DNA from 3 places in the Pseudoalteromonas sp. SG41-1 genome. Region 3 is predicted to be linked to each of the others. Evidence: predicted binding sites of a transcription regulator. Region 3 holds the regulator's gene; each other region holds the start of a gene.
What was found. The regulator FliA, encoded in region 3, starts transcription of late flagellar genes. The targets are predictions, from matches to a motif close to CTAAAGNTNNNNNNNNNNNNGCCGATA.

Region 1 (3,286 bases), on a different contig from region 3:
CAGTTGCAGGACTTGGCACCCGTATGTTGCCAGCTACTAAAGCTATTCCAAAAGAGATGTTACCGATTGTAGATAAACCCTTGATTCAATATGTAGTTAATGAAGCGGTTGCTGCGGGTATTAAAGAAATTGTATTAGTGACTCACTCTAGTAAAAACTCTATTGAAAACCATTTTGATACCAGCTTTGAGTTAGAAGCAACGCTAGAGAAGCGGGTTAAACGTCAGTTACTTGCTGAAGTACAAGCTATTTGTCCAAAAGATGTGACAATTATTCACGTTCGCCAAGGTGAAGCAAAAGGGTTAGGGCACGCAATAAACTGCGCTGCGCCGATTATTGGTAACGAACCGTTTGTGGTTATTTTACCAGACGTAATTATTGATGACGTTGAAAGCGATCTTCAAAAAGATAATTTAGCTGAAATGATTACTCGCTTTAATGCAAACGGCGAAAGCCAAATAATGGTTGAGCCTGTGCCTATGCAGGATGTTGATAAGTTTGGTGTGGTCGATTTAGGCGACGTAAAGCTTGAACAAGGGCAAAGCGCAGCGATCCTTAATATGGTTGAAAAACCTCCTGTGCATAGCGCACCATCAAATTTGGCTGTGGTAGGTCGTTATGTGCTAAGTAAAAATATTTGGCCATTACTTGCAAAAACTCCCGCAGGCGCCGGCGACGAAATTCAGTTAACAGACGCAATTGCTATGTTGATGGAAAAAGAATCTGTTGCTGCTTATGCGATAAAAGGGCGTAGTCATGATTGTGGTAGTAAGTTGGGCTATTTAAAAGCTACTATTGAATTTGCACTGCGTCGTGATGAATTTAAAGATGAACTAAGTGATTTTATTAAAACCTTAGTTTAAGCTCATTTATTGAGCCTAACTTATAAAAGTGCCTTAGTGGCACTTTTTTATTGCTTAAAAATCCTGAAACTGGCACTGACTTTGCTTATAATATGGCATTATTTATTTTTGATGCTAACAGATGATGTGTTTTAAAAAGCAAGCTTGGTATACCACAGTGTTGGTTACAGCAACTGTCTGGCTTAGTGGGTGCAGTAGTATTAATGCTAACCCGGTGGAACAGCAGCCTGCATTAATTTCTGATCAACAAGTCAAAGAGTATGTTCAGCAATGGCACTCGCAACAAGAGAGTATTACTCGTTTAGCTGCGATGGAGGAAGACTTGCAACTATTAATAATGGCACTTTCCTCTCAAACTGATATTGCAGAAAACCCAGCGGTGCTTCGCGAAGATAATGTTACGGTGGCTCATTATGCTGAAAAAATACAGACCCCTGATACTGCTAACTCCTCAAAAACTATCGAAAACCGCCCCCAGCCACTGTATAACAATTCACTGCCAGGCGCGCAACTTGGGCTGTATTTAAAACCGCAAAGAGTGAGAACACAAATAACAAAGTTACAGCAGCAATATCCACAGGCATTTAGCCAATTAGATTTTGTAATGACTGAGCGTCAAAATAAAGGTGTTACCATGTATGGGTTACGAGTTGGGCCATTTCAAAATTATACTGAGGCCAATCTATTTTGTTCTTTAGCGCAAAGTTTAGGCCAAAAATGCCTGAGTGCTCCGTTTGTTGGTGAGCCACTTTAACTAAGCCAATTATTTATCTGATTTTTATGTAATTAATCTTAAAGTAATTGTTCTAATTGCCGATAAATCTTATGATAGGGGCTCTTTATGGTAATGCCCCATTTTTATAAGGATTTAATATGAAACGATCTCTTGCTATTATTAGCGCTTTTTCTTTAATTCACTCTTTTCCTACATTAGCGACAAGCGCTGACTTTTCTGCAACAGTTAAAGTACAAAACACTGTTGTTTTAAGTAAGGGGGAAGATCTTAGTTTTGGTACTATACGTGCTGTAGCACAAGCTGATGGCGTCAAATTTGCGACACTGACAATTAACCCCAACCCTAATGCAGCAATTAAAACCACTAAAAATGATGACGGAGATGCTTTAATTTCAGTCATTGAAGAAGGTTCACCTGCTACTTTTACAGTGTCAGATGTAGTACCTAATGCGGCACTTACTATTACTAAACCAGGCACAGGAAGGCTTGAATCTGCATCAAAAGGAGCGGGTGAGCCGCAATTCTCAATTGATGGTTGGAAGTTCTTTATTACTAGTGGACCAAACATAAACACGGCTTATGACGAGACAACGCCAAACTTAATCGCCAGTGAAAAAGGTGAAGTTGAATTTGCTATTGGTGCCACATTGTCTACAGATAACTTAGTAACAACAGTACCTTACAAAGATGTTGAATACACAGGTACTTTCCAAATCGAAGTCGCTTATTAAATCGCTTCTAGTGCGACTTTTACCTTATGCAGTGGCTGTAAGTATTTTAATTTACAGCCCTAACCATTTCGCAAATACCATAGAGCAACAGTCGCTTGATTTTGGCACGTTAGTCATACCAAGTAACAGTAATGTTAGTTCCGTGATAATCAAAGCGAACGGTGACATAAATACTATGGGTAAAATTTATGTACTAGAGAAAGGACGACCTGCTGAGCTATTACTAACCAATTTTCCTGCACATACAGAATTAACTATGCAATTAGTTAATTCTGTAACCTTACAGCACAACGCACAGGGTAGCAGCAGCGCCGATTTTGAAGTACGTCTTAATGGCTTTCCAAAATCTACCATCACTGATGATTTAGGTGAGGCGAAAGTGTTTATTGGCGGCACATTAATAACAAAACCTAGTAGTAAAAGTTATTCAGATGGCGACTACTCCTCAACTACTAACCTAGAAATTTCGATTGACTACTAAGGACTGATATGTTCAATAAATTAACAGTGATGTGTGTGCTACTAACAGCATTTTTTAGCCAAATGGCCATGGCAAACTTATTGATTTCACCTACCCGTGTTACTTTTGATGAACGCCAGCGTAGTGCTAAAGTCACGGTGATCAATAATTCTGATGAACAACGAACGTATCGAGTAGTTTGGAGTGAAAAACAAGCTTTACCAGGTGGGGGTTATAATAATTTAGCGCAAGTGACCGAAAACAGTTTATCGCCAATGACACGTTTATCCCCTAAGCAAGTGACCTTAGCAGCAGGTGAAAAACAAACCGTTAAAATTGCAATTCGAAAGCCAAAAGATTTGCAGCAAGGCGAATACCGCTCGCACTTATTATTTCAAGCTCTACCTAACGAAAATAAAGAGCAAAAATCAGGAATACAGATCAACATGATTATGAGCTTTAGTATTCCCGTTGTTTACCGTGAGCAGCCAGAACA
Region 2 (3,286 bases), on a different contig from region 3:
TGCGCTGAGTGTACTGACGATTTAGAAATTTCGGTTGCTAATACACGATTAAACGAACCAGCTAAGGCAATTGAAAAGTTACCGTTACCACAATAGAGCTCTAGTAAATCATTTTTTAGTGGTTTACATAAGTCTTGTGCCCACTCCAGCATCTTAATGTTTACTTTAGCATTTGGCTGCGTAAAGCTGTTTTCAACTTGTTGGTAAATAAGTTGCTGGCCATTAACTGTTAAACGCTCAGTAACAAAATCATCACCGAGTACTTCTTTTTGTTTGCGAGCACGCCCAATAAAATCAATTTTAAAGCGCTCACTCAATGATTCTTTTAGTGACTTGATAGCTGCTAGCCATTCTTCGTCGAGTGGTTTGTGATAAAGCAGACTCACTAAAATCTCACCGCTTAAACTAGAAAGATAATCTATTTGGAATAATTTACGACGCAAGACTTCACAGCCTTTAAGATTATCGATCATTGCCTGCATTACTTCCCCAATTAGCGGCGCTGCAGGGTCAAACACATCGACTCTGATTTTGTCTTTGGTGGCTTGATCAAACATAATGTGGAATAACTCATCGCCATCGTGCCATACTCTAAATTCAGCGCGTTGACGGTAATGAATTGGCTCAGAGGCAAAGACTTCTAATTGTTCAACACCAAAGCGTTGGAATTGCGCAATGATACGTTGCTCTTTTTCATTTAACTGTGCGTCGTATCCTGTTGTATCGATCTTTATAACCGCCATTACCTACTACCTTATTTCATTATGCTGTTTATCGGCGCTATTGTAGGGGGCAGGGATTATTTGTCTAGGGTCTGTTTATCTTTCTAGGTTAATTTTGCAGCTGTGCGTTTGGTTTTTAGGCAAGGCAGAGCCTATGTAGTGTGGTTATTCCCCATAAATAGGCGATAACGTAGCATAAATGCCAAACGCGCGCTGCCCGAAGGGTTCTGCCTAGGGGCGATTAACTCTTTGTTGCTCAATTTTTACTTAGCCCACTAGGTTACAAATCTCGCGCCGCGATTAAATCGCCCCGAGGTTGAACAAATTTTAATCCTTAAAGGTCAACAGGCCCTAATTTTGAGTAATAGCAAATGCTGTTTTTTTGTACATTTTACTTTAGTTATTTATTTTTGGGCCGATACTTAAGTAAGCAAAAATAGGAGTCGGATCATGAAAATTGGCAACTTTGGCTTTGTTCCAAACAACAACGTCAATAAATACAGTAACAAAGCTGCATTACAGCAACCTACAATACAGTCGCCTCAAGATAGTTACCAGCAACGTGGTAAAGAATTAGCAGCAAAAGTGTTAGGTGACAAAATGGCTGAGGCTTTAGGCTTACCTGTCGCGGAAGAGAAAAAAGACAAGCCACTATTTGATTTTGAAGAAATCGTCAAAAACGTTTTGGACTTTGTAACTGGTGCCGTTAAGAAAGCGCAAGTCAATGGAGCCGATAATGAAAAACTCAAAGGTATGCTTAGTGATGCACGCAAAGGTGTGCAAACAGGTATTGATGATGCTTATGGTGAATTAAAAGATACCGGTATTCTAAACGACGAAATTGAGCAGGGCATAGAAAAATCCAAAGAAGGTATTTTTAATGGCCTGGATGAGTTTGAAGAGGATTTATTTAACCCTAAACCGGATTCTGTCAGTGTTACTCAAGCACAGTATTTAAGTTTAAGTAATAATGCTCAGTATAACTTCACCACTGCAGAAGGTGACGAAGTGAGTATTAGTTTTGCTGATGCATTTAAACAGCAATCAGCCAGTAGTTATCAGCGTAATGGTCAAAATGAAGGCTATGCCAGTGCATCATCACAATCGCGGGAGTTATCATTTAGCATGTCAGTAAATGGTGACTTAAACGAAGATGAACAAAAGGCTATTAATGCAATGATGGAAGACTTGCAAAATGTTAGTAAAACATTTTTTGGTGGTGATTTGGAACAAGCCTTTGAACAAGCACAAGAGCTCAACCTAGGCAACGAACAGCTCGTCGCGTTTTCAATGGACTTAAAGCAAACTAAAACGTTTGCAGCAATAAAAGGCTATCAAGAGAATAAACCAACACCAGAGAAAGCTGTGGCTGAAAAAATAGCTCCATTTAATGACGATCTAAAAAATGCCTTTAATAAAGCGGGTGATCTTGGTTTGCAAAATGAACTGTCAGGCATTTTACAATGGTTAAATCAAGACCAAGAGGAAATAGGCAAATTAGTCGACTATACAAAATCGATGTTTGAGCAAATGAATAAATTGCGCTCAGCAGCACTAGAGAGTGAAGCATAAGCTTTATTTTCAGTACACCGCGTGGCAAACTGCTCAGCTTAGTTATTATAAGGAGCGAGTTGTTTGTCACCTCATATCATGGTTTTTGATTCGGGCATTGGTGGTACCACAGTGCTGAAGCATATTCAGCAATACATACCTGATGGCCGTTATAGTTATTTTATGGATAACGCCTACCTACCTTATGGAAAGCTGAGTCAACAAACCATAATTCAGCGCCTCACCGGATTATTAATTTTTATAGAAACACAACAATTAAACGTTGATGTGTTAGTTATTGCTTGTAATACCGCATCTACTTCAGCACTGAGCGCACTTCGCGAATTAACCACGATACCGATCGTCGGTGTAGTACCCGCAATTAAACCCGCCGCTTTATTATCTAAATCACAGCATATTGCCTTATTGGCCACACCAGCAACAGTACAAAGTAGTTATACACAACAGTTGATAAGCCAGCATGGTCAAGCTGTCACAGTACATTTATATGCTAGTGTTGAACTTGTAACGTTGGCGGAACAAACATATCAAAGTAAAAAGATTACCCAAGACAAACTAGTTGCAGAGCTCGATAGTCTCGCTATTGATAAAAGAGTGGATGTAGTCGTGTTAGGTTGTACGCATTTCCCAATTTTAGCAAAAGGTTTGAATGAGTATTTTAACAGCACTGTATTATTACTTGATTCCGGCGTAGCAATAGCCAAACGGGTGTGTGCAATACTCAAAGGGCATAATATAGATTGCAGTGATGAGCTTGATGCTAATTGTACAGGCAAGAAAAAGCCGCTACGTTATTACGCAACGGCTTCGATTTATGTTGATAAGCAACCGGTGGAGCTAGTTACGCTGATTGATCCGATTCAGAACGAAAAGAGTTAGATTCATCATCTTGTTTTTGTTTTGCTTCACGAACTTTCAATGTACGTTGTTGGAACTCGCTATCGTTTAATTTTGCAATAGCATTATCAGCATCTAGCTCTGCCATTTCAACA
Region 3 (3,286 bases):
AGTGCGACCGCACAAATTAATGTTTTACAAGAAACCGTAAGACATTTTAAGAAGGTACAATTAAGTGGCTGTATTTTCACTAAATTAGACGAATCATTAAGTTTAGGTGAGATTATTAGTATAGCGATTCAAAATCGCCTTCCAATAGGGTATCTTACTAACGGTCAGCGCGTTCCAGAGGACATTCGGGTCGCCAATGCAGAGAAATTAGTAAAAAAAGCAGAACAATTGTATTTAAAAAGAACAAAAGCACAACATTCACGACGCCAAGCAGTAGCGTCAAGCACAGTAGGGATGTATGATTAACACAGTATTAGATCAAGCAAGTGGCCTGCGTAAAATGAGTCAAAACAATAATAACGGCGTTAAAGTTATCGCTGTAACAGGTGGTAAAGGTGGCGTAGGGAAAACTAACGTCTCACTTAACACTGCGATTGCGTTGGGTCAGCTCGGAAACCGAGTGTTAGTTCTGGATGCCGATTTGGGTTTAGCAAATTGTGATGTGATGTTAGGGCTTCGGGTTGAACGTAATCTATCTCATGTACTATCAGGTGAATGTGAGCTCGATGAAATTTTAGTTGAAGGGCCTGCAGGAATTAAAATAGTACCAGCGACGTCAGGCTCACAAAGTATGGTGGAACTTTCTCCATCAGAACATGCTGGATTAATTCGTGCTTTTAGTGAGTTGAATACCGAATTTGATATATTAATTGTTGATACTGCTGCTGGTATCTCTGACATGGTATTAAGTTTTTCGCGCGCAGCGCAAGATGTCATGGTAGTAGTATGTGATGAACCGACCTCAATAACCGACGCTTATGCATTAATCAAAGTGTTGAGTCGTGAGCATGGTGTGTATAAGTTTAAAATAGTTGCTAATATGGTGCGCAGTATGCGTGAAGGCCACGAACTATTTGCTAAGCTCTCAAAAGTAACGGATCGCTTTTTGGATGTCTCAATGGAATTGGTTGCAACAGTCCCTTATGATGAAAACATGCGTAAAGCAACTCGTCGTCAAAAAGTAATTGTTGATTTATTTCCAAATTCTCCAGCGGCAATTGCATTTAAAACATTAGCGACAAAAGCAGTTAAATGGCCTATACCTAATCAACCATCTGGCCATTTAGAATTTTTCATAGAAAAATTAGTAAACGGCTAACTATGACGGCATCGGTGAATAAAGCGATGGGATATCAATCGACACAAAATTTAAATGTGATTGTTGAGCGACATGCTTCTTTAGTTAAAAAAGTGGCTTGTCATTTGATCGCTCGTTTACCCGCGAGTGTGCAACTCGATGATTTGATTCAATCGGGGATGATAGGGTTAATTGAAGCATCAAAAAACTTTGATGCGACTAAAGGTGCAAGCTTTGAAACCTTTGCAGGCATTCGTATTCGTGGTGCGATGCTGGATGAAATGCGCCGAGGTGATTGGGCTCCTCGCTCAGTGCACCGTAATAGCCGCAGAGTTGCTGAAGCGATTAGTGAGCTAGAAAGCAGCCTGAATCGAGAACCTAAAGATAGTGAAGTTGCTGAAAAACTTGATATTACGCTAGATGAGTACCATCATATTCTTAGTGATGTAAATTCAAGTAAGGTTTTAGGTATAGAAGACTTGGGAATTGATGAAGATGTTATCACACCAGTGGGACATGATTTAGCACTAGACAAGCCCTTTAATAACGTTAAAAATGAACGTTTTAATCAATCATTATTAACAGCTATACAATCTTTACCTGAACGAGATGGGTTAGTATTGTCGCTTTATTATAATGATGAAATGAATTTAAAAGAGATTGGACATATACTCGATGTAAGCGAATCGCGTGTGAGTCAGATACATGGTCAGGCGATGATTAAGCTCAAAGCAAAAATCAATGACTGGATTAACTAGTAGTAAGTAAATATAGGTTCAGACCTCACCGGAGGATGTTTTGGATAAAAACATGAAAATTCTTGTTGTTGATGATTTTTCGACGATGAGACGTATTATCAAAAATCTGTTAAGAGATTTGGGTTTTACAAATGTACAAGAAGCTGATGATGGCTCAACAGCTTTACCGATGTTGCAGAATCAAGAATTTGATTTTGTAGTAACAGATTGGAACATGCCTGGCATGCAAGGAATTGACCTCTTGCGCGCTATCAGGGCCGATGACAGCCTGAAACACATCCCTGTTTTAATGGTAACAGCAGAAGCTAAAAAAGAACAAATTGTTGCTGCTGCACAAGCTGGTGTTAACGGCTATATCGTTAAACCATTTACAGCCGCAACACTGAAAACCAAATTGGAAAAAGTGTTTGAGCGTTTAGGTTAAATAAATAGGAGAGGCTTATGTCAGCACCAGCTGCGCCTCAGATCAGTTTAGAACAAGCCCGGCAGCTTGTGGTTTACCTTGAAAATGGTGAACAAGATAAAGCTGATCAGTTAATTATTGATGCGGCGTCAAAAGAGCAATCAGAATTATTTGCCGAAGTAGGCAAACTTACGCGTCAGCTTCATGATGCGTTGAAAAATTTTGAGCTTGATACACGTTTAGCTGATTTGACCAAAGACGCACTCCCCGATGCTAAGCAGCGTCTAAACTATGTTATGGAAATGACAGAGAACGCTGCTAATAAAACCATGGATGCTGTAGAAGCAAGTTTACCAATTGCCCAACAGCTTGCAGATGATATTTCAGACATTAAACCCACTTGGGATCGTTTAATGAATCGTGAAATTGAGCTAGGTGAGTTTAAAACATTATGCCACAGCTTAGATAAGTTCATGAATAGCTCGCAAACTAAAACGGATGAGTTGCAAGGACTCATGACCAATGTCTTGATGGCACAAGATTTTCAAGATTTAACAGGTCAAGTGATCCGTCGAGTGATAGAGCTTGTTAGAGAAGTAGAAGACAGCTTGATCCACTTGTTGACAGCATTTGGTAGCCAAGATGATAGCGAAACAAAAACAATAGCACCAGTCATTGAAAAACCGCCTGCTGAAAATACACTTGCAGGCCCTGAAGGGCCAATTATTGATAAAGAATCTCGTGATGATGTTGTCTCAGGGCAAGATGATGTTGATGATTTATTATCAAGCTTGGGCTTCTAAGAGGAGAGAACTGCATGAGCTTTGAAGTCGATGAAGATATTTTACAAGATTTTCTAGTAGAGGCTGGAGAAATTCTTGAGCTTTTGTCAGAACAGCTGGTGGAGCTTGAAAATAACCCAGATGATACCGAATTACTCAATGCAATTTTCCGTGGTTTTCATACGGTAAAAGGCGGCGCAGGTTT

Region 1: the regulator FliA is predicted to act here: its motif matches at 1,656-1,682, upstream of H5203_RS17640 (DUF4402 domain-containing protein).
Region 2: the regulator FliA is predicted to act here: its motif matches at 1,117-1,143, upstream of H5203_RS19685 (DUF5610 domain-containing protein).

The regions. Positions count from the first base shown of each region.
Region 1 covers NZ_JACJFL010000041.1:6,086-9,371, reverse strand. The annotation lists gene galU (UTP--glucose-1-phosphate uridylyltransferase GalU) at 1-863, shown strand, start outside; gene H5203_RS17645 (SPOR domain-containing protein) at 985-1,617, shown strand; gene H5203_RS17640 (DUF4402 domain-containing protein) at 1,737-2,330, shown strand; gene H5203_RS17635 (DUF4402 domain-containing protein) at 2,341-2,811, shown strand; gene H5203_RS17630 (molecular chaperone) at 2,820-3,286, shown strand, end outside.
Region 2 covers NZ_JACJFL010000052.1:25,020-28,305, forward strand. The annotation lists gene trmA (tRNA (uridine(54)-C5)-methyltransferase TrmA) at 1-743, opposite strand, end outside; gene H5203_RS19685 (DUF5610 domain-containing protein) at 1,173-2,294, shown strand; gene murI (glutamate racemase) at 2,358-3,173, shown strand; gene H5203_RS19695 (RNA-binding protein) at 3,136-3,286, opposite strand, start outside.
Region 3 covers NZ_JACJFL010000005.1:87,498-90,783, forward strand. The annotation lists gene flhF (flagellar biosynthesis protein FlhF) at 1-306, shown strand, start outside; gene H5203_RS05585 (MinD/ParA family protein) at 299-1,159, shown strand; gene H5203_RS05590 (RNA polymerase sigma factor FliA) at 1,186-1,896, shown strand; gene cheY (chemotaxis response regulator CheY) at 1,937-2,320, shown strand; gene H5203_RS05600 (protein phosphatase CheZ) at 2,338-3,102, shown strand; gene H5203_RS05605 (chemotaxis protein CheA) at 3,117-3,286, shown strand, end outside.